Regions from separate parts of the Allobosea sp. BIWAKO-01 genome, predicted to be linked through region 2. Evidence: predicted binding sites of a transcription regulator. Region 2 holds the regulator's gene; each other region holds the start of a gene.
What was found. Region 2 encodes HrcA, which represses chaperone genes, less so after heat shock. Its sites were predicted from a motif close to GTTAGCACTCNCNNNNNGNGAGTGCTAAC; they were not measured.
Positions count from the first base shown of each region.

Region 1: the regulator HrcA is predicted to act here: its motif matches at 2,374-2,402, upstream of groES (co-chaperone GroES).
Region 3: the regulator HrcA is predicted to act here: its motif matches at 5,758-5,786, upstream of groES (co-chaperone GroES).

Region 1 covers NZ_BCQA01000002.1:186,066-193,961, forward strand. The annotation lists gene BIWAKO_RS36455 (hypothetical protein) at 1-214, shown strand, start outside; gene groL (chaperonin GroEL) at 336-1,973, opposite strand; gene groES (co-chaperone GroES) at 2,020-2,307, opposite strand; gene BIWAKO_RS32640 (GntR family transcriptional regulator) at 2,824-3,549, shown strand; gene BIWAKO_RS32645 (type 1 glutamine amidotransferase) at 3,546-4,253, shown strand; gene BIWAKO_RS32650 (ABC transporter substrate-binding protein) at 4,282-5,319, shown strand; gene BIWAKO_RS32655 (M24 family metallopeptidase) at 5,322-6,452, shown strand; gene BIWAKO_RS32660 (ABC transporter permease subunit) at 6,458-7,896, shown strand, end outside.
Region 2 covers NZ_BCQA01000001.1:1,569,809-1,577,704, reverse strand. The annotation lists gene rsmI (16S rRNA (cytidine(1402)-2'-O)-methyltransferase) at 1-863, opposite strand, end outside; gene BIWAKO_RS07220 (penicillin-binding protein activator) at 1,057-2,262, shown strand; gene hemW (radical SAM family heme chaperone HemW) at 2,365-3,567, opposite strand; gene rdgB (RdgB/HAM1 family non-canonical purine NTP pyrophosphatase) at 3,564-4,211, opposite strand; gene rph (ribonuclease PH) at 4,214-4,930, opposite strand; gene hrcA (heat-inducible transcriptional repressor HrcA) at 5,073-6,155, shown strand; gene BIWAKO_RS07195 (ankyrin repeat domain-containing protein) at 6,152-6,814, shown strand; gene BIWAKO_RS07190 (DUF3297 family protein) at 7,064-7,306, shown strand; gene BIWAKO_RS07185 (anthrone oxygenase family protein) at 7,318-7,797, opposite strand; gene BIWAKO_RS07180 (MarR family winged helix-turn-helix transcriptional regulator) at 7,887-7,896, shown strand, end outside.
Region 3 covers NZ_BCQA01000001.1:760,847-768,742, reverse strand. The annotation lists gene BIWAKO_RS03515 (ABC transporter ATP-binding protein/permease) at 1-1,914, opposite strand, end outside; gene BIWAKO_RS03510 (DoxX family protein) at 2,045-2,431, opposite strand; gene phnD (phosphate/phosphite/phosphonate ABC transporter substrate-binding protein) at 2,615-3,529, opposite strand; gene groL (chaperonin GroEL) at 3,719-5,356, opposite strand; gene groES (co-chaperone GroES) at 5,403-5,690, opposite strand; gene BIWAKO_RS03490 (MarR family winged helix-turn-helix transcriptional regulator) at 5,997-6,383, shown strand; gene BIWAKO_RS03485 (PaaI family thioesterase) at 6,465-6,950, shown strand; gene BIWAKO_RS03480 (DUF1801 domain-containing protein) at 7,013-7,426, shown strand; gene BIWAKO_RS03475 (helix-turn-helix transcriptional regulator) at 7,526-7,896, opposite strand, start outside.

The sequences.
Region 1 (7,896 bases), on a different contig from region 2:
CGGGCTGTGGTGCGCCACTCGCAATAGGAAGGAAGTCGACGATGAGCCGCGCGACAGGCGCGGAAGCGAGATCCTGGGCGGCCAGGTCGAGTATGACGCGCTGATGCTCGACTTCCTGATCTCGATGCACTGGCTGGCCGAGGTCGACGCAGCGGAGCCGGGCGCGGTCGGGGCTGCTGGCTCTGCGATGTGGCGGGGCTCCGCCGGTAATTAGTAGGACACCGGGCGGCTGCCAGTTCGCCTCGGCCAACCTCGCCAATATCGGTGCTGTCGAAACGAAAAAGGCCCGGCTTGCGCCGGGCCTTCCTTGGAGGGGTAGAGAGAGGCCTGGACGATCAGAAGTCCATGCCGCCCATGCCGCCGCCGCCCGGCATAGCCGGCATGGCGTCCTTCTTCGGCAGCTCGGCGATCATCGCCTCGGTGGTGATCAGCAGGCCGGCGATCGAAGCCGCGTCCTGGATCGCCGTGCGCACGACCTTGGTCGGGTCGATGATGCCCATCTTGACCAGATCGCCGTACTCGCCGGTCTGGGCGTTGTAGCCGTAGGCGTAGTCCTTCGACTCGAGCAGCTTGCCGACCACGACAGCGCCGTCATCGCCGGCGTTGTCGACGATCTGCTTGGCAGGGGACATGATCGCCTTGCGGACGATCTCGACGCCGGTCTTCTGGTCGTCATTGGCGGTCTTGATCGCCTTGACGGTCGACAGGGCGCGCAGGAGCGCGACGCCGCCACCCGGCAGGACGCCTTCTTCGACCGCAGCGCGGGTCGCGTTCAGGGCATCGTCGACGCGGTCCTTCTTCTCCTTGACCTCGACCTCGGTCGCGCCGCCGACGCGGATCACCGCGACGCCGCCGGCGAGCTTGGCCAGACGCTCCTGGAGCTTCTCGCGGTCGTAGTCAGACGAGGTCTCCTCGATCTGCGCCTTGATCTGCGCAACGCGGCCCTCGATGTCCTTCTTCTGGCCGGCGCCGTCGATGATCGTGGTGTTCTCCTTCTCGATACGCACCTTCTTGGCGCGGCCGAGCATGTTGAGCGTCACGGTCTCGAGCTTGATGCCGAGGTCTTCCGAGATCAGCTGACCGGCGGTCAGGATCGAGATGTCCTCGAGCATGGCCTTGCGGCGATCGCCGAAGCCCGGAGCCTTGACGGCCGCGACCTTCAGGCCGCCACGGAGCTTGTTGACGACGAGGGTGGCGAGAGCCTCACCTTCCACGTCCTCGGCGATGATCAGCAGCGGCTTGCCGGTCTGAACGACGGCCTCGAGGATCGGCAGCATCGCCTGGAGCGACGACAGCTTCTTCTCGAAAACGAGGATGTAGGGGTCCTCGAGCTCGGCAACCATCTTCTCGGCATTGGTGATGAAGTAGGGCGAGAGATAGCCACGGTCGAACTGCATGCCTTCGACGACATCAAGCTCGGTCTCGGCGGTCTTGGCCTCCTCGACGGTGATGACACCCTCGTTGCCGACCTTCTGCATCGCGGTGGCGATCATCTTGCCGACCGACTCGTCGCCGTTGGCCGAGATGGTGCCGACCTGCGCGACTTCCGCGTTCGAGGTGACCTTCTTCGAGTTCTTCTTCAGGTCCGTGACGATGGCTTCGACCGCGAGGTCGATGCCGCGCTTCAGGTCCATCGGGTTCATGCCGGCGGCAACCGACTTCAGGCCTTCGCGCATGATCGCGGCGGCCAGAACGGTGGCCGTGGTGGTGCCGTCGCCGGCGTGGTCGTTCTGCTTCGAAGCGACTTCGCGCACCATCTGGGCGCCCATGTTCTCGAACTTGTCGGCGAGCTCGATCTCCTTGGCGACGGTGACGCCGTCCTTGGTGATGCGGGGAGCGCCGAACGACTTGTCGATCACGACGTTGCGGCCCTTGGGACCGAGCGTGACCTTGACGGCGTTGTTGAGGATTTCGACGCCGCGCAGCATCCGGTCGCGCGCGTCGGTGGAGAACTTGACGTCTTTAGCAGCCATGCGAGCTACTCCTTAATGAAAACGGGAAATGGAGGTCGCGTGGCGTTCAGCCGACGACGCCCATGATGTCGGATTCCTTCATGATCAGGAGATCCTGGCCATCGATCTTGACCTCGGTGCCCGACCACTTGCCGAAGAGGACGCGATCGCCCTTCTTGACGTCCAGGGTAACGAGCTTGCCGGCTTCGTCGCGGGCGCCAGGGCCGACGGCGACGACTTCACCCTCTTGGGGCTTTTCCTTGGCGGTTTCGGGGATGATGATGCCACCCTTGGTCTTCTCTTCGCCATCAAGGCGACGGACCACGACGCGGTCATGCAGCGGACGGAACTTCATGGTTCTGTCTTCCTATAGGTAGGATTTCGGTGCGAGCGTCATTCAACGGGCTCGCAAGGGGTACCCGTTAGCAGTTTCGATCTATGAGTGCCAACTGATGGCGGGAGCTAGGCGCGCGGCCGCCGCGAGAGTCAAGGAGCCCTCCCGCTATGAGTTCGATCTAGAAGCCGGGCGGCACTCGGCGACATCGGAAAACGGTAGAGATGCTCGTCAAGAGCCACCGGCTCCGAAACATGCGAACGGCGGCGTGGCGGCAATACCGCAAGGCGACGTGGCACCGCTCTCGCGATTAACGGGCCGATGCGGCGGCACTAGCAGCGTCTGCAATTGGTGGCACAATCGATCAGCGCCCTGGGAACTTCTCGACTGAGGTCGATCTCGTCGGAAGTGAGCGCCGTTGAATGCTCGTGATCTGCCCTCAAACTTAAGGGAGTGATCGAAAGTTAGGCGCCGGTGCTGCTCATTTTTGCAGCGGCTCGCTTGACCCGGATGCTTGGTATACCAAAAGTATCCCACATGGAGATGACCGTACATTCCTCGGGCCAAGCGCTCCCTGATGAATCGCTCGCAGTGCGCGCGATGCACGAGATCAGGCGCATGATATTTGCCGGCGAGCTGCCGGGCGGCACAGTGGTCCAGGACCGCAAGCTTGCCGAACAGCTCGGGCTCTCACGAACACCGGTTCGCGAGGCGCTCGGCCGCCTTGCGGGAGAAGGCTATCTGCGCCGCGACAAGCGAATACTCACCGTCCAGAGCGTTTCGTTCGAGGATGTGATGGAGATTCTCGCGACGCGCCGCCTCATCGAAGGCGAGACCGCGCGGCTTGCAGCGGGCCACATGGCGCCATCGCGGCTGGTCGAATTGCGTGCCGCCATCGAGGGGATGATCGACCCGCGCGAGGTATCTCACGATCGCCATTGGACCGTCGATGACCTCGTCCATCTGTCGATTGCAGAGGCAAGTGGCAACCGGATGATGGCTCGGCTCGTCAAGGACCTCCGTGAGCGCACCCGCATGTTCGGACTGGCTCGCATACCTCGCCGTTTCGCCCCGGGGAAAGATGAGCATCTCGCAATCGTCGCAGCCTTGGAACAAGGCGATGGCGATGCGGCTGCCCGGGCGATGACGGTCCATCTCGACAATACGCGCCAGGGAATCCTCGACCTGCTCGCCGGCACGCTGGCGTACGACCCACCGGCGGGCACACGCGGCGACCGAAAGAACCAAGGATCGACGTCATGAGCGGACGTATGCTTTTCCTGCAGAATGGCCCAAGGCAGGAGTCGGTGGCAAAGTTGCCCGAACGCTTTGAGGCCTGGGGCCTCGACGTCGACGCTCGTTGGGTTTTCAACGGTGACTTCCCCGAAACCTTGGACGGATATGACGGCATATTCCTCTCCGGAAGTCCCCACGGTGCGTACGAGGACATTCCATTCATCAATCGCGAGCACGATCTGATCCGGGAGGCCGATGCCCTCGGCATCCCCATGCTCGGCGTCTGTTTCGGCAGCCAAATCCTCGCCTCGGCACTCTGCGGGCGCGATCAGGTGTTCCGCCGATCGTTCTGCGAAGTCGGCAACAAGTGGCTCGACGTTAAGCCGGAAGCGAAAACCGACGCCATCGCCGATGAGATCGGCGAGCGGGTCTACATGTTCGTCTGGCACAACGACGAGGTGCGCGCCGACCACCCAGACATGCGGATCTTGGCGTCCAGCGACCTCTGCCCCAATCAGATCTGGCGTTTTCGGGATCGCAAAGTCTGGGGCATCCAGGGCCATCCCGAGATCACGAAGGCGCAGGCGCAGCTCTGGTTCGAGCAGAGTCGCGCCACGATGGAACGCGACGGTGCCGATATCCAGGATCTGAAGGCAACCGCCGACGAGGCCCTGCCGGCCAAGACCATGCTTAGCAAATTCGCCGCACTTTGCGGCGCAACCGCCGCCTAAACCGCCCTTCGGCAAAGAGGAGAGGGTTATGAAAAAGCTCATCGTCGCGGCCACAGCATTGGCGCTGTTCGCCCCGGGGTTCGCCAGCGCCAAGGAGATGACCTTTTCTTCCTGGGGCGGTGCCTATCAGGAGGCAATCCGCAAGGCTTGGATTCAACCGTTTACCAAAGAGAGCGGCATCAAGGTCGAAGAGGATACCGGGCCGGAGACCGCCAAGATCAAGGCAATGGTCGAAACCAAATCCGTCAGCTGGGACATCGTCACTGCCGGCGGTGGCGGGCTGATGCGCGGCGTCCGCCAGGGGCTGTTCGAAAAAATCACGCCCGACATGGTCAATACGGATCACATCATCGAAGGCGCGCGCAATGACTATGGTGTCGCTTCGGAGATTTTTTCTACGCTCATTGGCTTCTCGACCAAGGCCTTCCCGGCAGGCGCAGCGCAGCCCAAGAGTTTCGCAGACTTCTGGGACACGGCAAAGTTCCCGGGCAAGCGAACCCTTCCCGACAAGCCCGAGACGGTCATCGAGGCGGCGTTGCTCGCCGACGGCGTCCCGATGGCGGATGTCTACAAGACACTTTCGACTGAGGCCGGCCTCAAGCGTGCGCTCGACAAGATCCGCGCGTTGAAGCCCCACGTCGCAGTCTGGTGGGCAAGCGGCGCGCAGCCGGTCCAGGCGCTTGGATCGGGCGAGGTTGTCATGGCTCTGGGCTGGAACGGCCGCTTCCAATCCGGCATCGAGTCCAAGCTGCCGATCGCCATGGCCTGGGAGCAGCAGATCCCTCAGGTCGGTTTCTTCATGATCCCGAAGGGCGCTCCCAACAAGGCCGAGGCCGTCGCCTTTCTGAACTACATCGCCAAGCCGGAGAACAACGCCCGCCTGTCTGAATACGTCGCTTATGGGCCGACCACTGAAAAGGCTTGGGCCTCTATTCCCGCTGCACGGGCCGAGAACCTTCCTTCCACGCCGGAGCGGCTGAAGAACGCGCTGTTCCTCGACATCGAGTGGTGGGCGGACAACGGCGCGAAGGTGACCGAGGCCTACACTGCCATGTTGAAGGAATGACGATGTCGATTGCCTCCCCCTGGTTCCCGCGCGAGGACTATCTCGCGCGGGTCGAGAAAGTCCGCGCCGAGTTGGCGCGGACCGGGCGCGACGCCTTCGTGGCCTTCCTGCCCGAAACCGTGACCTACCTCACCGGCTTCTTCACGCGCGGATATTCGAGCTTCCAGTTCGCGGTAATCCCACTCGACGGCGACCCCGTTCTGTTCTGCCGGGATGTTGAGGAATATTATCTCGACGCGACCTGCGTGTTTCCGAAGCGGGTGATGTGGACGGATTCCGACGACCGTATTGCGGTCGCGGCACGTGCAATTACCGAGACGGTTGGCGCCCAGGCAAAACTCGCGGTCGAAATGCAGGCGTGGACGCTCAGTGTATCGCGTTACGACGCGTTGCGCGCGGCGCTGCCCGAAACCATCTGGAGCGACGCCTCACGATTCACCACGGCGATGCGCTTCATCAAGTCGCCCGCGGAGATCGCGTATCAGCGCGCGGCAGGTAAGGCGGCGGAGGTCGGCATGGCGGCGGGCATAGCCTCGTCCAAGGCCGGGGCGACTGAGCGCGAGATGGCTGCTGAGATCTGCGCGGCAATGATCCGCGCCGGCAGCGACCTGCCTGGACCAGGCGTGCTGTCGTCCGGCGAGCGCGCATATCACCTGCATGGCGGCTATTCCGATCGTGTGCTCGCTACCGGTGACATCGTCCAGCTAGAGACGACGCCGAATGTGCGCCACTACCATGCGCGCTTCATGCGCCCAATCAAGGTCGCCTCGGCAACTGACGAGGAGCACGCGATCGTTGCCAAACTGATCGCGATTCAGGACGCCGCCATCGCCGCCGTGAAGCCAGGCGTCGCCGCGACGGTGCCGGATTCGATTTATCGCGAGGGTGTACTCTCCGCTGGCCTGCGCGAAACCTATACCAACAAGACGTTCTACTCCGTGGGACTGATGCTGCAGCCCAATGGGGGCGAGCCGCTGGAGGCGGAGCCGACCGCGACCTGGCGCTTCGAGCCCGGCATGACCTTCCACACGTATGTGCTGGCGAAGGGCTTCGGCATGTCCGAGACCATCACCGTCACGGAGGAGGGTTGCGAGCGGTTGACCAACTTCCCGCGCCAGCTCTTCGTCGCTTGACCGGCATGACGACGTCCCCCTCCGCATCGGCCCCCCGTCCCGCGGCAGTGGGGCGTGGCTTCCCGGTCTGGCTCGGGCTACTGCCCTTCGCCATCGTGCTCGGGGTGCTGTTCGCTGTCCCGGTCCTATCGCTGCTCAAACTCGCGTTCGGCGAGGCTGGCTTCACGCTCTCGCATTTCCGACGGATGGTCGAGGTTCCGGTCTACCGCTCCGTCCTCGCCACGACACTCGGCATTGCCGGCCTTGTCACGGTGCTTGCTGTCCTCGCCAGCTATCCGCTCGCCTATGTCATGGCGACGGTCGGGCCACGCATGCGGGCCTTGTTGATGTTGCTGGTGCTGCTGCCGTTCTGGACAAGCGCGCTGGTGCGCACCACGGCCTGGATCATTCTGCTGCAGAGCAATGGGGTGATAAACAAGCTCCTGATGGGCACAGGTCTGATCTCCACGCCCATCGCGTTCATCTACAATCTATCCGGCGTGCTGATCGGGATGACACATGTGCTCATGCCGTTCATCGTGCTGCCGCTCTATGCTGCCTTCCGAAATCTCGAGCTTTCGACAGTCCAGGCCGCGGAAGGCCTCGGCGCCGGGCCACTTACTATCTTCCGTCGCATCATACTGCCATTGACGGCGCCGGGCGTCGTCGCGGGAGCGATGATCGTCTTCATGAACGCAATCGGCTTCTATCTGACGCCAGCCCTGATGGGCGGGCCCGGTCAGACCATGATCGCGCAGATGATCGCGACCAACATCAACACCGAACTGAATTGGCCCTTCGCCGCGGCGCTCGCCAGCGTATTGCTGGTCGCGACAATCGCGATGCTTGTCCTGTTCCAGCGCTTTTTCGGTCTTGAGCGACTTATCGAGGGCGGCGGTGGAAAAGCCGGTCAACCTTTCACCGTAACCTCGCGAGGTCGCTCGCCTGGCGGCTGGCTCGCCATCCTTTGCGCGGGACTGATCGGTGCCTTCCTGATCGCGCCGATCGTCATCGTCTTTCCCATGAGCCTGGGCTCCTCGCCCTTCCTTAGCTTCCCGCCCGAGAACTACAGCCTCGTCTGGTACGAGAGCTTCTTCAGCACGAGCAAATGGGTCGCGGCACTGACACGTTCGCTGCAGATCGCCGCGCTCGTCGTCGTGATTTCGGTCACGCTGGGGACGCTTGCCGCTCTGGGTGTGTCACGCATGAAGCCGCGTTGGCGCAGCACGGTCGAGACCCTTTTCATCCTGCCGATGATCGTGCCGGTCATCATCCTGGCCGTCGGTCTTTACTACCTGCTCGCGCCGACCGGGCTCGTCGGTTCGATCTGGGCCGTCACGCTTGGACACGTCGTGCTCGCGACGCCCTATGTGTTCATCACCGTGCGGGCCGCGCTGAAATCCTTCGACCCAAATCTGGAGCTCGCTGCGCTGGGCCTCGGAGCCTCTTGGGCCGCCATGTTCCG
Region 2 (7,896 bases):
GTCTCGGCGGCGACCTGCGCGACCGCCTCCTTGAGCGAGAGCCGCGCCATGGCCTCGCGCAGACGCTCATCGATGACATCTCCCGCTGGAAGCAGAGCCTCGGCTCCGGGTGGACCGATGATCACGACGATCTCACCGCGTGCTTCTTCCTCCTCGCCATAATGGGCGGCGAGTTCAGCCAGCGTCCCGCGTTGCACGGTTTCGTGGTACTTGGTCAGTTCGCGGGCGACCGCTGCCGGCCTTGCGCCCAGCACTGCGCCGGCATCGCCGAGCATCTCGGCGAGGCGGCGCGGTGATTCGAAGAAGACGAGGGTCCCTGGAATGACCGCCAGCTCGGTCAGCCGTCCGCGCCGCGCGGCCGATTTCGGCGGCAGGAAGCCTTCGAAGAAGAACCGGTCCGTCGGCAGACCAGCAAGCACCAGCGCCGCCAGAACGGCCGAGGGGCCGGGAATGCCAGTAACCGGCAGGCCTTCGGCGACGACATCGGCGACCAGCTTGTAGCCAGGGTCCGACACCAGCGGCGTGCCCGCGTCGGAGATCAGGGCAAGTCGCCCGCCTTCCCGCAGCTTGGCCAGGATCTTCGGCCGCATCTGCGCGGCATTGTGCTCGTGATAGGGCAGGAGCGGTGTCGAGATCCCGTAATGCGCCAGCAGCGTCTTGCTGGTGCGTGTGTCCTCGGCGAGCACGGCATCGGCGGCGGCGAGCGTCGCCAGGGCGCGAAACGAGATGTCGCGCAAATTGCCGATCGGGGTTGCGACGATGTGCAGGCCCGGCGCCAGTGCCTCCGCTTCGGCGCGGAGACCGAAGGCCGTGTAGCTGGGTGCACGCTGAGATGCAGGCGGAGCGGAGGACGGAGCAGACATGTCCGCAAGCTGCCACAGCCGGCGCCCTTATGCCACGGCTGCACGCGGCTGCGCCTCGTTTCGGATGCGGCAAGACAGAGTTAACAACTTGAAAATACCATGTCGTACTGGCAGGAGTTCTCCGCGGTCGGGGGGCTGCAAGCTGGACGGTCGCAATGACCGCGTTCCCCCGTTCTCGACTGGAGATGATCCCGTGCGGCTCCAACGGCTCCCCCTTCCGGTCTCGAGGCTGCGTCTGGCGGCTCTGGCCCTTGGTGTTTCGCTTGGGCTCGCGGCCTGCAGCGGCGGCACGTCCGGTCTGCCGGGCTTTGACGGTGGCTCCGCGGCCCCAGGCGGCGAAGTGCCGACCGGCCAGACCATCGGCGCCGGTAAGGTCAAGGTCGGCCTCGTGCTTCCCCTGACTGCCGAGGGGCAGGGCGCGGTCGTCGGCAACTCCCTGAAGAACGCTGCCGAGATGGCGCTTGCCGAATTCCCGGGCGCCGACCTCACGCTGCTGGTCAAGGATGATCGCGGCTCGCCGGAAGGCGCGCAGGCCGCGGCCCAGGAAGCGCTGCGTGAAGGCGCTGAGCTGATCATCGGGCCGCTCTTTGCACCTTCGGTGCAGGCTGCCGCTCAAGTGGCGCGCGGCGCCAACCGCCCGATCATGGCTTTCTCCAGCGATAACAATGTCGCCTCGCGCGGAGTCTATCTGCTCTCCTTCCCGCCCGAGAACGACGTCAATCGCGTGATCGCTTATGCCTCGTCGCAGGGGCGCAAATCCTTTGCCGCGCTGGTTCCCGACACCGCCTATGGCCGGGTCGTCGAGGCCGCGTTCCAGCAGGCCGTCGCCAATCGCGGGGCGCGGGCGGTCATCATCGAGCGTTTCGGCTCCGACCAGGCCAGCATGCGCACCGCCGTCCAGCGCCTCGTGCCGGCCCTGCAGCAGGCGGACGCGCTCTTCGTCCCGGCCGCCGCCGACACCATGCCGGCGCTTGGATTAGCACTTCAGCAAGCCGGGTTCGATCCGGCCAAGGTGAAACCTCTCGGCACCGGCGTCTGGAACGATGCCAGCGTCGCGCGCGTCCCGGCGATCCAGGGAGGCTGGTTCGCATCGCCCGACACAGCTGGTTTCAACGCCTTTGCAGGCCGCTATCAGCAGCGCTTCAACAGTGCGCCCACCCGCACCGCGACACTGGCCTATGATGCGGTCTCGCTGGCGGCGGCACTGGCGCGGACGCAGGGAAGCCAGCGTTTCTCCGAATCGGTTCTGACCAACCCGCAGGGCTTCGCCGGCGCGGACGGCGTCTTCCGTTTCCGTCCGGATGGGCAGATCGAGCGCGGGCTTGCGGTTCTCGAACTGCGCAATGGCCAGATCGTGACGGTGAATGCCGCGCCGCGAGATCTTGGGCCGAGGACGTAACAGGGCCCCGCTCGCGGTTTCCGGGCGCTGCGACCCGCCGCTCATCGGTTCTCAGAAATAAAATGATGCCCGGCGCAAGGCCGGGCATGGGCGGCGGCAGGTCTAGGCCGCCAGATCCGCCACCAACGCGTCAAGGACAAGCGCCCCAACCGGTGTCGCGGCGAGCTTGCCGCCGGGCTTGCGTGTCAGCAGCCCCTCCTTCATCAGGCTGTCGACGCGGGAAGACTTCAGTTCACGCCCGGAAAGCGCCCTGAACGTGACCGGATCGATGCCCTCGACCAGTCGCAGGCCCATCAGCAGATATTCGTCGCCTTGCGCCTCGGCGTTCAGGCACTCGTTCTCAACCAGCGCATGCCCTTCGGTCTCGACGCGCTCGAGCCAGACTTCCGGTCGCTTCTCGGTCGATTGCGCCATCCGGCCGTCCGCCGTGACCAGCCTTCCATGCGCACCGGGGCCAATGCCGGCATATTCGCCATAGCGCCAGTAAACGAGATTATGCCGGCATTCGGCGCCCGGCCTGGCATGGTTCGAGATCTCGTAGACCGGCAGGCGGTGCTTTGCCGTGATCTCCTGCGTCGTCTCGTAGAGTGCGGCGCCGACTTCATAGTCCGGCACCTTCAACTTGCCGGCCTTGTACAGGGCTGCGAAGGCGGTGTCGGGCTCGATGGTGAGCTGGTAGAGCGAGAGATGCTCGGCAGCATGGCTGATGGCGAGTTCGAGTTCCTCGCGCCAGAGCGCGGGATTCTGCTCGACGGAGCGGGCATAGATCAGGTCGAAGGAGTAGCGCTCGAAATAGCGCCGCGCGATCGCGACCGCATCGAGCGCTTCCTGGGTCGAGTGCATCCGGCCGAGCGCCTTGAGGTCGGCGTCGTTCAACGCCTGCACGCCGAGCGAGACGCGGTTGACGCCGGCGGCGCGGAAGTCCCGGAAGCGTCCAGCCTCGACGCTGGTCGGGTTTGCCTCGAGCGAGACTTCGCAATTCGGGTCGACCGCCCAGGCGCCGCCGATCGCGTCGAGGATTGCGCCGACCGTGCGGCCCTCCATCAGCGAGGGCGTGCCGCCGCCGAAGAAGATCGAGGAGACGGTGCGTCCGGGCGCCAGCTGGGCGCGGTGCGCGATTTCGCGCCTGAAGGCTTCGATGAAGCGCTGCTGGTCGGGCGGCGTGTGCCGCACGTGCGAGTTGAAGTCGCAATAGGGGCATTTGGCCAGGCAGAATGGCCAATGCACATAGACCGCGAAACCGGCATCCGCGGTCGGATGCGGCGGGACCGCCTGTCGCTCGGCGATGGCGGCCGGCGCGTTCACTGGGGCAGCCTCAGGCAGGCTGCGGCGAGAAGCTGGAAGGCGCGGGCGCGATGCGACAACGCCTCCGAACCATCATCCGGCACGCCGTGCTTTTCATCGGAAGACATTTCGCCAAAGGTCTTGGCGCGGCCGTCCGGCTTGAAAATCGGATCATAGCCGAAGCCTGAAGGGCCCCGCGGCTCATGGATGATCTCGCCATAGACGCGGCCTTCGAACAGCTCCTGGTGTCCGTCCGGCCAGGCGATGACCAGCGCGGAGACGAAATGGCCCCGACGCTTGTCGGAGGTCGTTGCGCCGCGCTTGGCGAGCTCGGCCTGCACGCGGGCGAGCGCCGGGGCAAAGTTCTTGCCCGGCCCGGCCCAGTTGGCGGAGAACAGGCCAGGGGCTCCGTCGAGCGCATCGATGCACAGGCCGGAATCATCGGCAATCGCCGGCAGGCCGCTTGCTTGCGCAGAGGCCACCGCCTTGATCGCGGCATTCTCCGAGAACATGTGGCCATTCTCCTCGGGCTCGGGCAGGCCGAGTTCACCGGCTGAGACCAGATCGACGCCATAGGGCGCCATCAGCTCGCGCATTTCGCGCAGCTTGCCCTGATTATGGGTCGCAATCACGACCTTGCCTTGGAGAAGCCGATGTCCGCTCATGGTCAGGCCACCGCCGCCTTCTGCAACGCGACCAGCTTGCTGACGCCGCCTTTGGCGAGCCGGAGCAGGGCCATCAGCTCATCCTCCGAGAAGGGAGCGCCTTCGGCAGTGCCTTGCACTTCGACCAGGCCGCCTGTTCCGGTGATGACGAAGTTCGCGTCGGTCTGCGCGCCGGAATCCTCGACATAGTCGAGATCGATGACCGGGTTGCCGGCGACGATGCCGCAGGAAATCGCGGCGACATGATCCTTGAGCGGGTTCGATGCCTTGAGCATGCCGCGCCCCTCCATCCATTTCAGCGCGTCGTGCAGCGCGACCCAGGCGCCGGTGATCGAAGCCGTGCGCGTGCCGCCATCAGCCTGGAGGACGTCGCAATCGACCACGATCTGGCGCTCGCCGATGGCGGTCAGGTCCACGACCGCGCGAAGCGAGCGGCCGACCAGGCGCTGGATTTCCTGCGTGCGGCCGGATGGCTTGCCGGAGGTGACCTCGCGGCGTGTCCGTTCATGGGTGGCACGCGGCAGCATCGAGTACTCGGCCGTGACCCAGCCCTTGCCGGTGCCGCGCAGCCAAGGTGGGCCCTTTTCCTCGACCGTCGCGGCGCAGAGCACCTTGGTCTCGCCGAAGCTGACCATGCAGGAACCTTCCGCATAGCGCACCACGCCGCGTTCCAGCGTGACCTTGCGCATCTCGTCGGCCGCGCGTTTGGAGGGTCGCATGTTCACATCCCGATTTCGTGAGTTCGGCGGCTTGTAGGCGTTTGGGCCGGGCGCGGCAAGGCAAGCAGCCAGCGCTTGCCTCTTGATCCGCCGCCGCGCCGAAGGGACAATAGCCTATGTGCAAGCTGATACTCGCCTCGCCATGAGCGCGCCCACGCGGCAGGACAGCCCTGGCGGGCTGGTTGAGACCGACCAACGCTCCCGTGAGATTTTCCGGCAGATCGTCGATGGCTATCTCGCGACCGGCGAGCCCGTCGGCTCGCGCAACATCGCGCGGCTGCTGCCGGTGGCCCTGTCGCCGGCAACTGTACGCAATGTGATGACCGACCTCGAAATGGCCGGACTGATCTACGCGCCGCATACCTCGGCCGGGCGGTTGCCGACGGAGCGCGGATTGCGTTTCTTCGTTGACGCCATGATGGAAGTCGGCAACCTGACCTCCGACGAGCGCGCCCGCATCGAGGCGCAGATGCGGGCGGCGGCCTCGACCCGGACGCTGGACGGCGCGCTGACCGAGGCGTCTGCACTGCTGTCGGGCCTGTCGCGAGGGGCCGGTGTTGTCGTGACCACCAAGGCCAATTCGCGGCTCAAACATATCGAGTTTGTTCGGCTGGAGCCGGCGCGTGCGCTTGTCGTGCTCGTGGCGGAGGACGGCGCGGTCGAAAACCGCCTGCTTGCGCTGCCGCCGGGCTTGCCCGCCTCGGCCCTGACGGAGGCCGCGAATTTTCTCAACGCCCGTGTCCTCGGCAAGACTTTGAGCGAACTCCGCCGCGAGATCGCGGATGATCGCGCCACGATGGAGCGCGAACTCGATGCGTTGACGGCGAAACTTGTCGAAAGCGGCATCGCCACCTCATCCGGTCCGAGCAGCGATCGCCATCTGATCGTGCGTGGCCAGGCCAATCTGCTGGAGGATCTCAAGGCCCAGGAGGATCTCGAGCGTATCCGGCTGCTCTTCGGGGACCTCGAGACGCAGACCGACGTGATCGACTTGCTGTCCCGCGCCGAGGCCGGCGACGGCGTGCGCATTTTCATCGGCTCCGAAAACAAGCTGTTCTCGATGTCCGGCTCCTCGATGATCGCCGCCCCTTTCCATGATGCCGAGCAGCGTATCGTCGGCGTCGTCGGCATCATCGGCCCGACACGGCTGAACTATGCCCGTATCGTGCCGATGGTGGACTACACTGCCAAGGTCGTGGGGCGGCTTCTGGATGGTGCGCGGTGAAGCACGTCTTACGAGCGGGACTGATTCTGGTGCTGGGAGTTTTTGCGATGGCGGCGATGGGGCAGAACGGACAGGCGAGCCTCCTCGATGCGGCCGCCGCCGGCAGGACTGCTGAGGTCTCCCGGCTGATCGCGGCCGGGGCCGATCTCGAGGCTCGCGATGCGCAGGGGCGCTCGCCGTTGTTGCTCGCCGTGGCTGGCAATCATGTCGCGATCGCGAAGGCACTGCTTGCGGCGGGCGCCAACATCAATGCGCAGGCCGCCGATCGCGACACACCCTGGTTGCTCGCCGGTGCCGCTGGTCGCGCCGAGATCGTCGCTGCGATGATCCCGCTGAAGCCCGACCTGACGATCCGCAACCGCTATGGCGGCAACGCCCTGATCCCGGCCTGCGAGCGCGCTCATGTCGAGACGGTCAAGCTGCTCCTGAGCAGCGGCATCGACCTGGACCACGTCAACGATCTCGGTTGGACCTGCCTGCTCGAGATCGTCATCCTGGGCGATGGCGGGCCGCGGCATCAGGAGGTTGCAAAGCTTGTGCTCGATGCCGGCGCCGATCCCAGTCTTGCCGACAAGGATGGCCTTTCACCGCTCGCCCATGCCCGCCAGCGCGGACAGCGGGCCGTCGCGGCGTTGATCGAGAAGGCCGGCGGCCGCTGAACGATTCCAGCCCGCGGGTCATGACCTGCTCGCTGGCGTGAAGCTCGCTCGCTTCGAGTTGCCTCGGACCGAAACTGCTCCTCCGATCGGTCAGGTGGACCGCCATCCCGCGCTCCATGACGTCGCCGGCCCCGAATTTCGCAGTGGCCAGGAGGCCGCTCAAGCATCCCGATTTGGCATCGACGCATTCTGGCGTTACCTCTGCCGCCAAAGCGACCCAGGTGCGCTCCAGACCACAAGGCCAAAGACATGACCGACACGCTCCCCGACCGTCTCTCCGTCAACCCGGACAGCCCCTTTTACGACGCCGAGGTGCTGGCGAAGGATATCGGAATCCGCTTCAAGGGCACCGAGAAGACCAATGTCGAGGAGTATTGCGTCAGCGAGGGCTGGATCAAGGTGGCGGCCGGCGCCGCCAAGGACCGCTTCGGCAGGCCGATGACGATCACGCTCAAGGGGCCGGTCGAGCCATACTATCGCAAGGCGGAGTAAGGCTCAGGTCTTCACGGACGCCGCGACTGTGCCCAGCCGAAGCAGAAGACGGCGAATAGCCCGAGCCCGGCGCGGATGGCGTGAAGCTCGCCCCAACGCTGAATGAGATGGCGGCTCGCGGCGCTGGCTTGCGCCGCGGCCATGGCCTGCAGTTCCGTGTTGATCGGTGCGATGACCAGTAGCGTGAACGGCAGATTGGCCAAGATCGCGAACATGCCGATCAGCCAGGCGGGGTTACGGGCGGAGCGCCAGGACAGACCGGCGCAGAGCGTCGTGATCACGACCAGCGTCGCCTGCATCCGCGTCGCCGGGCCGATGGCCGCTTGCCATTGCCGCAGAAGCGCCCCGTCGTCGAGCGACAGCCGCGCCGGCTGCTCGGCGGCGAGGATGTAGATCGCTGCGCCAGTGAACAGCGCCGCCAGTGCCAATGTGATCGGTCCCATGCTTCGGGCGATCGCGGATTGCGGAATGAGGTCGGTCCCTTGGGGCATCGTCACCTCCCGATTTTGAACAGCATGCTATATATCATTGCATAGCATGCTGTTCAATTGATATCTCGACCCGGCAGGGGGATGCGATCGTGACGACCT
Region 3 (7,896 bases), 810 kb from region 2:
GAGCGAGGCGGTGGCCTCGTCAAGGAAGAGCCAGTCGGGCTTTGCCAGCAAGGCGCGCGCAACGGCAAGGCGCTGCTGCTCGCCGCCTGACAAGCGCTGTGCCCAGAGATCGACATCGTCGAGCCGGTCGATCAGGTGGGCCAGCTTGACCTGGGTCATCGCGGTCGCAATGTCGGCATCGGAATAGGTGTCGTCGACCGCTGGATAGGACATGGCGGCGCGCAAGGTCCCCTGCGGCAGATAGGGGCGCTGCGGCAGCAGCATGATCCGCGCGCTGGCGGGAACCCCGACCTTGCCTTCACCGAAGGGCCAGATGCCGGCTATGGCGCGGAACAGCGTCGATTTTCCCGATCCTGACGGTCCGATCACCAGCGTCGAACGCGCGGCCCCGAGTTCGAGCCCATCGACCCGCACGATCGGCGTGCCATTCGGTAGCGTCAGTGTCGTGCCGTCGATATGGACCGCGTTTCCGGGCAGTGCCGCCTGGTGAATGCCCTTCTCGCCGGCCGTGGCTGCCTGCGCCTGCGCGATCGCGCCTTCGAAGGTGGTCAGGCGGTTGATCGAGGCCAGATAGGAGGCGATGGCCTGATAGCTGTTGATGAAGAACGACATCGCCGTCTGGACGCGATCGAAGGCCGAGGCGACCTGCGTCATGATGCCGAGCGTGATGATGCCCGTGAAGTAGTGCGGCGCGAGCAGCACATAGGGCACGACCACATTCGCCTGATTATAGGACAGGGTGAAGCTGGTCAGCTTCACCCTGCTCCAGACCAGTCGATAGAAGTTCGTGACGATGTCGCCGAAGCGCTGGCTCAGGTGCCGCTGCTCGGAAGCTTCGCCGCGCATCAGCGCGATCTGCTCGGAATATTCACGCAGTCGAGCCAGCGAGAAGCGGAAATTAGCCTCCCGGCGTTCCTGCTCGAATTCGAGCCCGATCAGCGGCTTGCCGATGAGATGCGTAATCCAGGTCGCCGCGATCGAGTAGATCAGCGCCATCCACAGCAGGAAGCCCGGGATGATGATCTCGGTGCCCGGGATGGTGATCGGGACCGGGATCGACCAGAGGATGATCGAGAACGAGACGAGTGTCGAAATCTGCGACAGCAGCGGCAGGGCGAAGTTGTAGGTCTGGTTGACGAAGGCGCGGGTATCTTCCGCGATACGCTGGTCAGGGTTGTCGGCAGTGCCCGCCAGCGAGATCCGGTAATGCGTGGCATTGCCGAGCCAGCTCTTGCTGTATTTTTCGGCCATCCAGCGCCGCCAGCGGATCAGCAGCGTGTAGTTGGCGAACATCTCGATCAGGTTCGAGACCACCGATATGGCGGCCCAGACGCTGAAGACGAAGATCAACTGATACCAGAATGACGGCGCGTCCTTATTCTGTATCGCGTCGTAGAAATCGCGATTGAAGAAGCTCAGGCGCAGCGAGATGCCAACCTGCGCCTGGTTCAGGACCACCAGGAAGATCAGCAGGATGACGCCGAGACGCCCGAGCTGGATCTGAAAGGTGCCGAAGGGCCAAAGCTGCGCCGTCGTGGTCGCGGTCGAGGAAAAATAGGGCGACGCCAGGCGTGAGATGCGCTGGATCACGGGGATGAACGAGATCGCATAGATCAGGATGCCGAAGACGGCGACCGTCGTGGCGAGGCTGGCAGGAGGAGCGAGCGCCGCCAAGTTGGCCGGCCAATAGCCTAGCTGTGCCAGCACCGAGCCGGCCCCGAAGACGACGTACTCCACGCCGAAAATCCCGGAGAAGATCTTCAGGAAGAAGCTGACTTCGGTCGAGCGAAAGGTCGCGAGGGCAAGCAGCACACCCACGGCGCCCATGCCGAGCATGCCGCCGCTGCCGCTCTGCTGCCACGCCACAAGCGCGATGGCGGCGAGCGCAGCGACAAAGAAACTCAAAAGACGCATCAGGTCTTCCTTACCGGGGAATTCGCGCCAGCGCCGGCGCATGTGAACTATATCTTCTAGCCGACCGCACCAGACAAAAAAGCCCGGCTCAAGGCCGGGCGTGTCGATTTCAGCGATTTGTGATGCAGCGTCAGCCGCGATCGAGCGACAGCCGGCCCGGCCCCGCGGCGAACAGCACGAGGAAGCCGCCGACGACGGAGAGGTTCTTCATGAAGAGGAGCTGCTGCATGGGCTGTGCCCAGTTCATGTGAAACAGCAGCGTCGCAGCCAGAGTGAAACCGGCAAGGGCAAACGCAGCAAGACGCGTCTTCCAGCCGAGAACGACCATCAGGCCGCCCAGAAGCTCGACCGCGATCACGAGAGGCAGCAGAATGGCGGGTACGCCAGCCGAGGCCATGTATTGTTGTGTACCAGCATAGCCGCTGATCTTGGAGTAGCCAGCGAGCACGAACATCAGGGCAAGCAGGATGCGGCCGACGAGCTTGGTGCCGTCGGCAAGGGCGGGCGAGTTCAGCATGGAGCAGACCTTCGCGAGTGAGTGCCACAGAGCGCGGCGGAATGCCGCAGCTTGCGGGAATAGGGCCTGCAACCAAAGTCGGTGCAAGAGCCGGTGCGGCCTGCGGAACCAATTCCCGACTTCGATCGGCGACTTCATTGTTGAAAACGCCTGTCGTGCTGCATTGCGGCGGCAGATCGCCGCTCAGCCTGCGGGCTTCTGCTTGCGTCGGGCTTCAAGCTCCTCCGTCACCGCGATGACGTCGAGATAGTCCTCGTGCTTCGCCGGGGCGTAGGCGGAAACCTGACCGTCGGTATAGACCTTCCAGACCTCGGGTGCCTCCGCCTTCATCGCCATCATCGCAGCGACGAAGGCATCCTTCAGTCCCTGGGGCAGGTTGGCCCGTGTCGAGAACGGGCTGGAGGGGATCAGAGGCGAGGTCCAGATCACACGTGTCGCGCCGGCCGGAATCATGTTGCGCGCGGTGAGACGCTGGACGACGCCGGAGGTCTCGTTGACCTGATAGGTCGCAACCCCGTCGAACTGTCCGCGCACCAGCGCCAGCACGGAGTTGTCGTGGCCGCCGGAGAAGACGGTGCCGCCGAAATGATTCTGCGGATCAAAGCCTTGTTTGCGCAGGAAATAGGACGGGAAGGCGAAGCCCGATGTCGAGTTCGGATCGGCGAAAGCGAAGTTCTTGCCCTTCAGGTCCGCAACCGACTTGTAGGGGCTGTCGGCACGAACGACGATGACCGAGTAATAGCCTTCCTGGCCGTTGTTATCGATGTCGCGGAACAGAGGCTGCAGCTTGTCGCCGAGGACGCGGCGGCCGAGCGAGTAGACCGCGGGCCCGAAGCGGGCGAATTCGAGCTGGTCGGCCCGCAGTGCCTCGACGAGGCCGGCATAGTCGCTGACCCGATAGAGCTTCACGGGAACGCCGAGCTTGCCAGTGAGATAGTCGATCACCGGCTGGTTGCGGGCGATCGCGCCCGCTTCATGTTCTGCCGACGAGACGCCGAAGCGGATTTCCTTGATGCTCTGGCGCCAGTCGCTCTGGGCCAGGGCGGGAAGGCCGGTGAGGGCGCCAAGGCCGGCAATCATGGTGCGACGTGTGAGCATATCTGGCCCCTGAAACAGTGAGCGTCATTTGCTCAGCGGGACGCGACGGCGCGATTACGGCGGGATGGCGGTTGCGTGACGCGTCGGGCCACTGTCGCGCGGCAAGGCAGAGCCAGGGGCTGGCAGATAAGAAAAAGGCCCGGCTTGCGCCGGGCCTCCGTCGTATTCGCGAGAAGCGATGGACTTCGATCAGAAGTCCATGCCGCCCATGCCGCCGCCGCCCGGCATGGCCGGCATGGCGTCCTTCTTCGGCAGCTCGGCGATCATCGCCTCGGTGGTGATCAGCAGGCCGGCGACCGAAGCCGCGTCCTGGATCGCCGTGCGCACGACCTTGGTCGGGTCGATGATGCCGGCCTTGACCAGATCGCCGTACTCGCCGGTCTGGGCATTGTAGCCGTAGGCGTAGTCCTTCGACTCGAGCAGCTTGCCGACCACGACAGCGCCGTCATCGCCAGCGTTGTCGACGATCTGGCGGGCCGGAGCGGTGATCGCCTTGCGGACGATCTCGACGCCGGTCTTCTGGTCGTCGTTCTGGGTCTTGATCGACTTGACGGTCTGGAGCGCGCGCAGGAGCGCCACGCCACCACCCGGCAGGATACCTTCTTCGACCGCAGCGCGGGTCGCGTTCAGGGCATCGTCGACACGGTCCTTCTTCTCCTTGACTTCGACTTCGGTCGCGCCGCCGACGCGGATCACCGCGACGCCGCCAGCGAGCTTGGCCAGACGCTCCTGGAGCTTCTCGCGATCGTAGTCAGACGAGGTCTCCTCGATCTGCGCCTTGATCTGCGCAACGCGGCCCTCGATGTCCTTCTTCTTGCCGGCGCCGTCGATGATCGTGGTGTTCTCCTTCTCGATACGCACCTTCTTGGCGCGGCCGAGCATGTTGAGCGTCACGGTCTCGAGCTTGATGCCGAGGTCTTCCGAGATCAGCTGACCGGCGGTCAGGATCGAGATGTCCTCGAGCATGGCCTTGCGGCGATCGCCGAAGCCCGGAGCCTTGACGGCCGCGACCTTCAGGCCGCCACGGAGCTTGTTGACGACGAGGGTGGCGAGAGCCTCACCTTCCACGTCCTCGGCGATGATCAGCAGCGGCTTGCCGGTCTGAACGACGGCCTCGAGGATCGGCAGCATCGCCTGGAGCGACGACAGCTTCTTCTCGAAAACGAGGATGTAGGGGTCCTCGAGCTCGGCAACCATCTTCTCGGCATTGGTGATGAAGTAGGGCGAGAGATAGCCACGATCGAACTGCATGCCTTCGACGACATCGAGCTCGGTCTCGGCGGTCTTGGCCTCCTCGACGGTGATGACACCCTCGTTGCCGACCTTCTGCATCGCGGTGGCGATCATCTTGCCGACCGACTCGTCGCCGTTGGCCGAGATGGTGCCGACCTGCGCGACTTCCGCGTTCGAGGTGACCTTCTTCGAGTTCTTCTTCAGGTCCGTGACGATGGCTTCGACCGCGAGGTCGATGCCGCGCTTCAGGTCCATCGGGTTCATGCCGGCGGCAACCGACTTCAGGCCTTCGCGCATGATCGCGGCGGCGAGCACGGTGGCCGTCGTGGTGCCGTCACCGGCGGCGTCGTTCTGCTTCGAGGCGACTTCGCGCACCAGCTGGGCGCCCATGTTCTCGAACTTGTCGGCGAGCTCGATCTCCTTGGCGACGGTGACGCCGTCCTTGGTGATGCGGGGAGCGCCGAACGACTTGTCGATCACGACGTTGCGGCCCTTGGGACCAAGCGTGACCTTGACGGCGTTGTTGAGGATTTCGACGCCGCGCAGCATCCGGTCGCGCGCGTCGGTGGAGAACTTGACGTCTTTAGCAGCCATGCGAGCTACTCCTTAATGAAAACGGGGAATGGAGGTCGCGCGGCGTTCAGCCGACGACGCCCATGATGTCGGATTCCTTCATGATCAGGAGATCCTGGCCATCGATCTTGACCTCGGTGCCCGACCACTTGCCGAAGAGGACGCGATCGCCCTTCTTCACGTCCAGGGCAACGAGCTTGCCGGCTTCGTCGCGGGCGCCAGGGCCGACGGCGACGACTTCACCCTCTTGGGGCTTTTCCTTGGCGGTTTCGGGGATGATGATGCCACCCTTGGTCTTCTCTTCGCCATCAAGGCGACGGACCACGACGCGGTCATGCAGCGGACGGAACTTCATGGTTCTGTCTTCCTCTAAGAAGGTAGAAACGGAACGCGCGGCCTGCGTGGGAACACGGCCGGCATCTGTTAGCAGTCTCGGGTGCCGAGTGCTAACGGATGCGGCGGAGATAGGCTCGCCCCCGGGATGAGTCAAGGAAGCTTCTCGGCGGAAAGTGAATCGAAATTGCGGCGTCGCAAGACAGGGCGTGGCAAGAGGGATGCTGCGCAACCCCAAGCGACGCGCTATCCTGTTGGAATGACCGAGCCCGTGCCCGATCCCCGGCTTGACGACATCGCCCGCTCCTGCGTCGCCTTGCACGTTCGAATGACTGCACGCGCCGTCACGCGCGCCTATGACGAGGCGATGCGGCCGAGCGGGCTGAAGATCACCCAGTTCGTCCTGCTCTCGGCGCTCAGCACCGGCGCCTTCCGATCCGTGACCGAACTGGCCGAGCGTTTTGCGCTGGAACGCACCTCGCTCACCCGCAACCTGCAATTGCTCGCCGCGGAGGCGCTGATCGAACCGCTGGAGTGCAAGGGCAGGGCCCTGGTCTATGCCGTGACCGACAAGGGCCGCGCGGCGATCGAGGCCGCGATCCCTTACTGGCAGGCGGCGCAGGAGCGGATCGAGGGCGGGCTCGGCCGGGAAAGATGGAACGAGACCCGCGATGGCCTGCGGGCTTTGCGGCGGGTTGCCCGCGGCGCGACCTGAACGCTGTCTCGGGTGGAAGCAGACCTTGACGATCCGCGGCGTCTCAGTAACGTGTATCTGCACGTTAATTGAGGGCTGTCCATGTCGCGAAAGATCGGCGTCGTCTCGCGCGAGGTCTTGCTGGCCGAGGACGGTGTGTCCTTCCTGCGTGGCATGATGGAGGGGCGACATCCCGGCGCGCCCTTCGCCGATGCCATGGATTTCGATCTCGCGGAGGTGGAGGAGGGGCGGGTGGTATTCGTCGGCAAGCCGTCGGCGCGCTACTTCAATCCACTTGGCACGATCCATGGCGGCTGGACCGCGACGATCCTCGATTCAGCCATGGCCTGCGCCGCTCACGCGACGCTGAAGGCAGGCGAGGGCTACACGACGCTCGAGATGAAGATCAACTATGTCCGTCCGGTGATGCCGGGAAGCGGTATCGTACGGTGCGAAGGCAAGTTGATCCATCGCGGGGGTACGGTCGCGACGACCGAAGGCAGGCTCACAGACGAGCGCGGCAAGCTGCTCGCGCATGGCACCGAAACCTGCATGATCTTTCCGGTCGGCGTTGCGGCAGGCCGCTGAAGTGGCGTCGTCAAGCGGTTCGTGACTAGGATACGCGCCGATGCCCCGGGGCTGAGTTGTCCATGCAATTCGCGGCGTTTCAGGATCTCGCGGTCGACGCAGCTTTTCAGTCATTCGCTGAGCCGCTGAGGGCGCCGCTGCTCCGGCTGCGACAGCTTATCCTCGACACAGGCGCCCGGGCGACCGGGCTCGGCGGACTCGTCGAAACCCTGAAATGGGGCGAGCCTGCCTATCTCCCTGTGAAACAGCGTGTGGGGACGACCGTAAGGGTCGCTGCGCTGAAGGGATTGAGCAGTCACTACGCGATGTATGTCCATTGCCAGACGACACTGGTCGAGACCTTCGCGCGCCACTACCCCGACACCTTTCGCTTCGAAGGCAGCCGCGCCCTCGTCTTCCACCAGGATGAAGACATCCCTGTCGGGCCGCTTGAACACTGCATCGGGCTCGCGCTGACCTATTACCGCTGGCGCTAGGGCATCGGACCGAAAAGTGGAATCCGGTTTTCGAAAAAATCCGATGATCAAACAAAGAGATAGATCGCCGGTCCTGCGTCCGAACGGACGCACGGCGATCTAGGGCCGGGCACGGTACGCGCTGGGACACGATCCCATCACCTGGAGGAAGCGGCGGTTGAAGGTCGAGAGATCGCCGAAGCCTGCATCGAAGGCGATGTTCGCGATTGTCAGGTTGGACCGGCTAAGCATCGTCGCGGCGCGGTGCATCCGTGTCCGCAACAGGAACTGATGCGGCGTCATGCCGATGAGCGTCCGGAAGGTTCGCAGAAAATGATAGCGGCTCATCGCCGCCTCGCGGGCGAGACCGGCGAGCGTCAACGGCTGCTCGCTTTGAGCTTCTATCAGCCGCAATGCTCTGGTGACCCGGCGCGCGTCCTGGGCGCTGGGGGCGACTGCCGCCGGGGGCTCGCCATTCTGCAGGGCTGCGA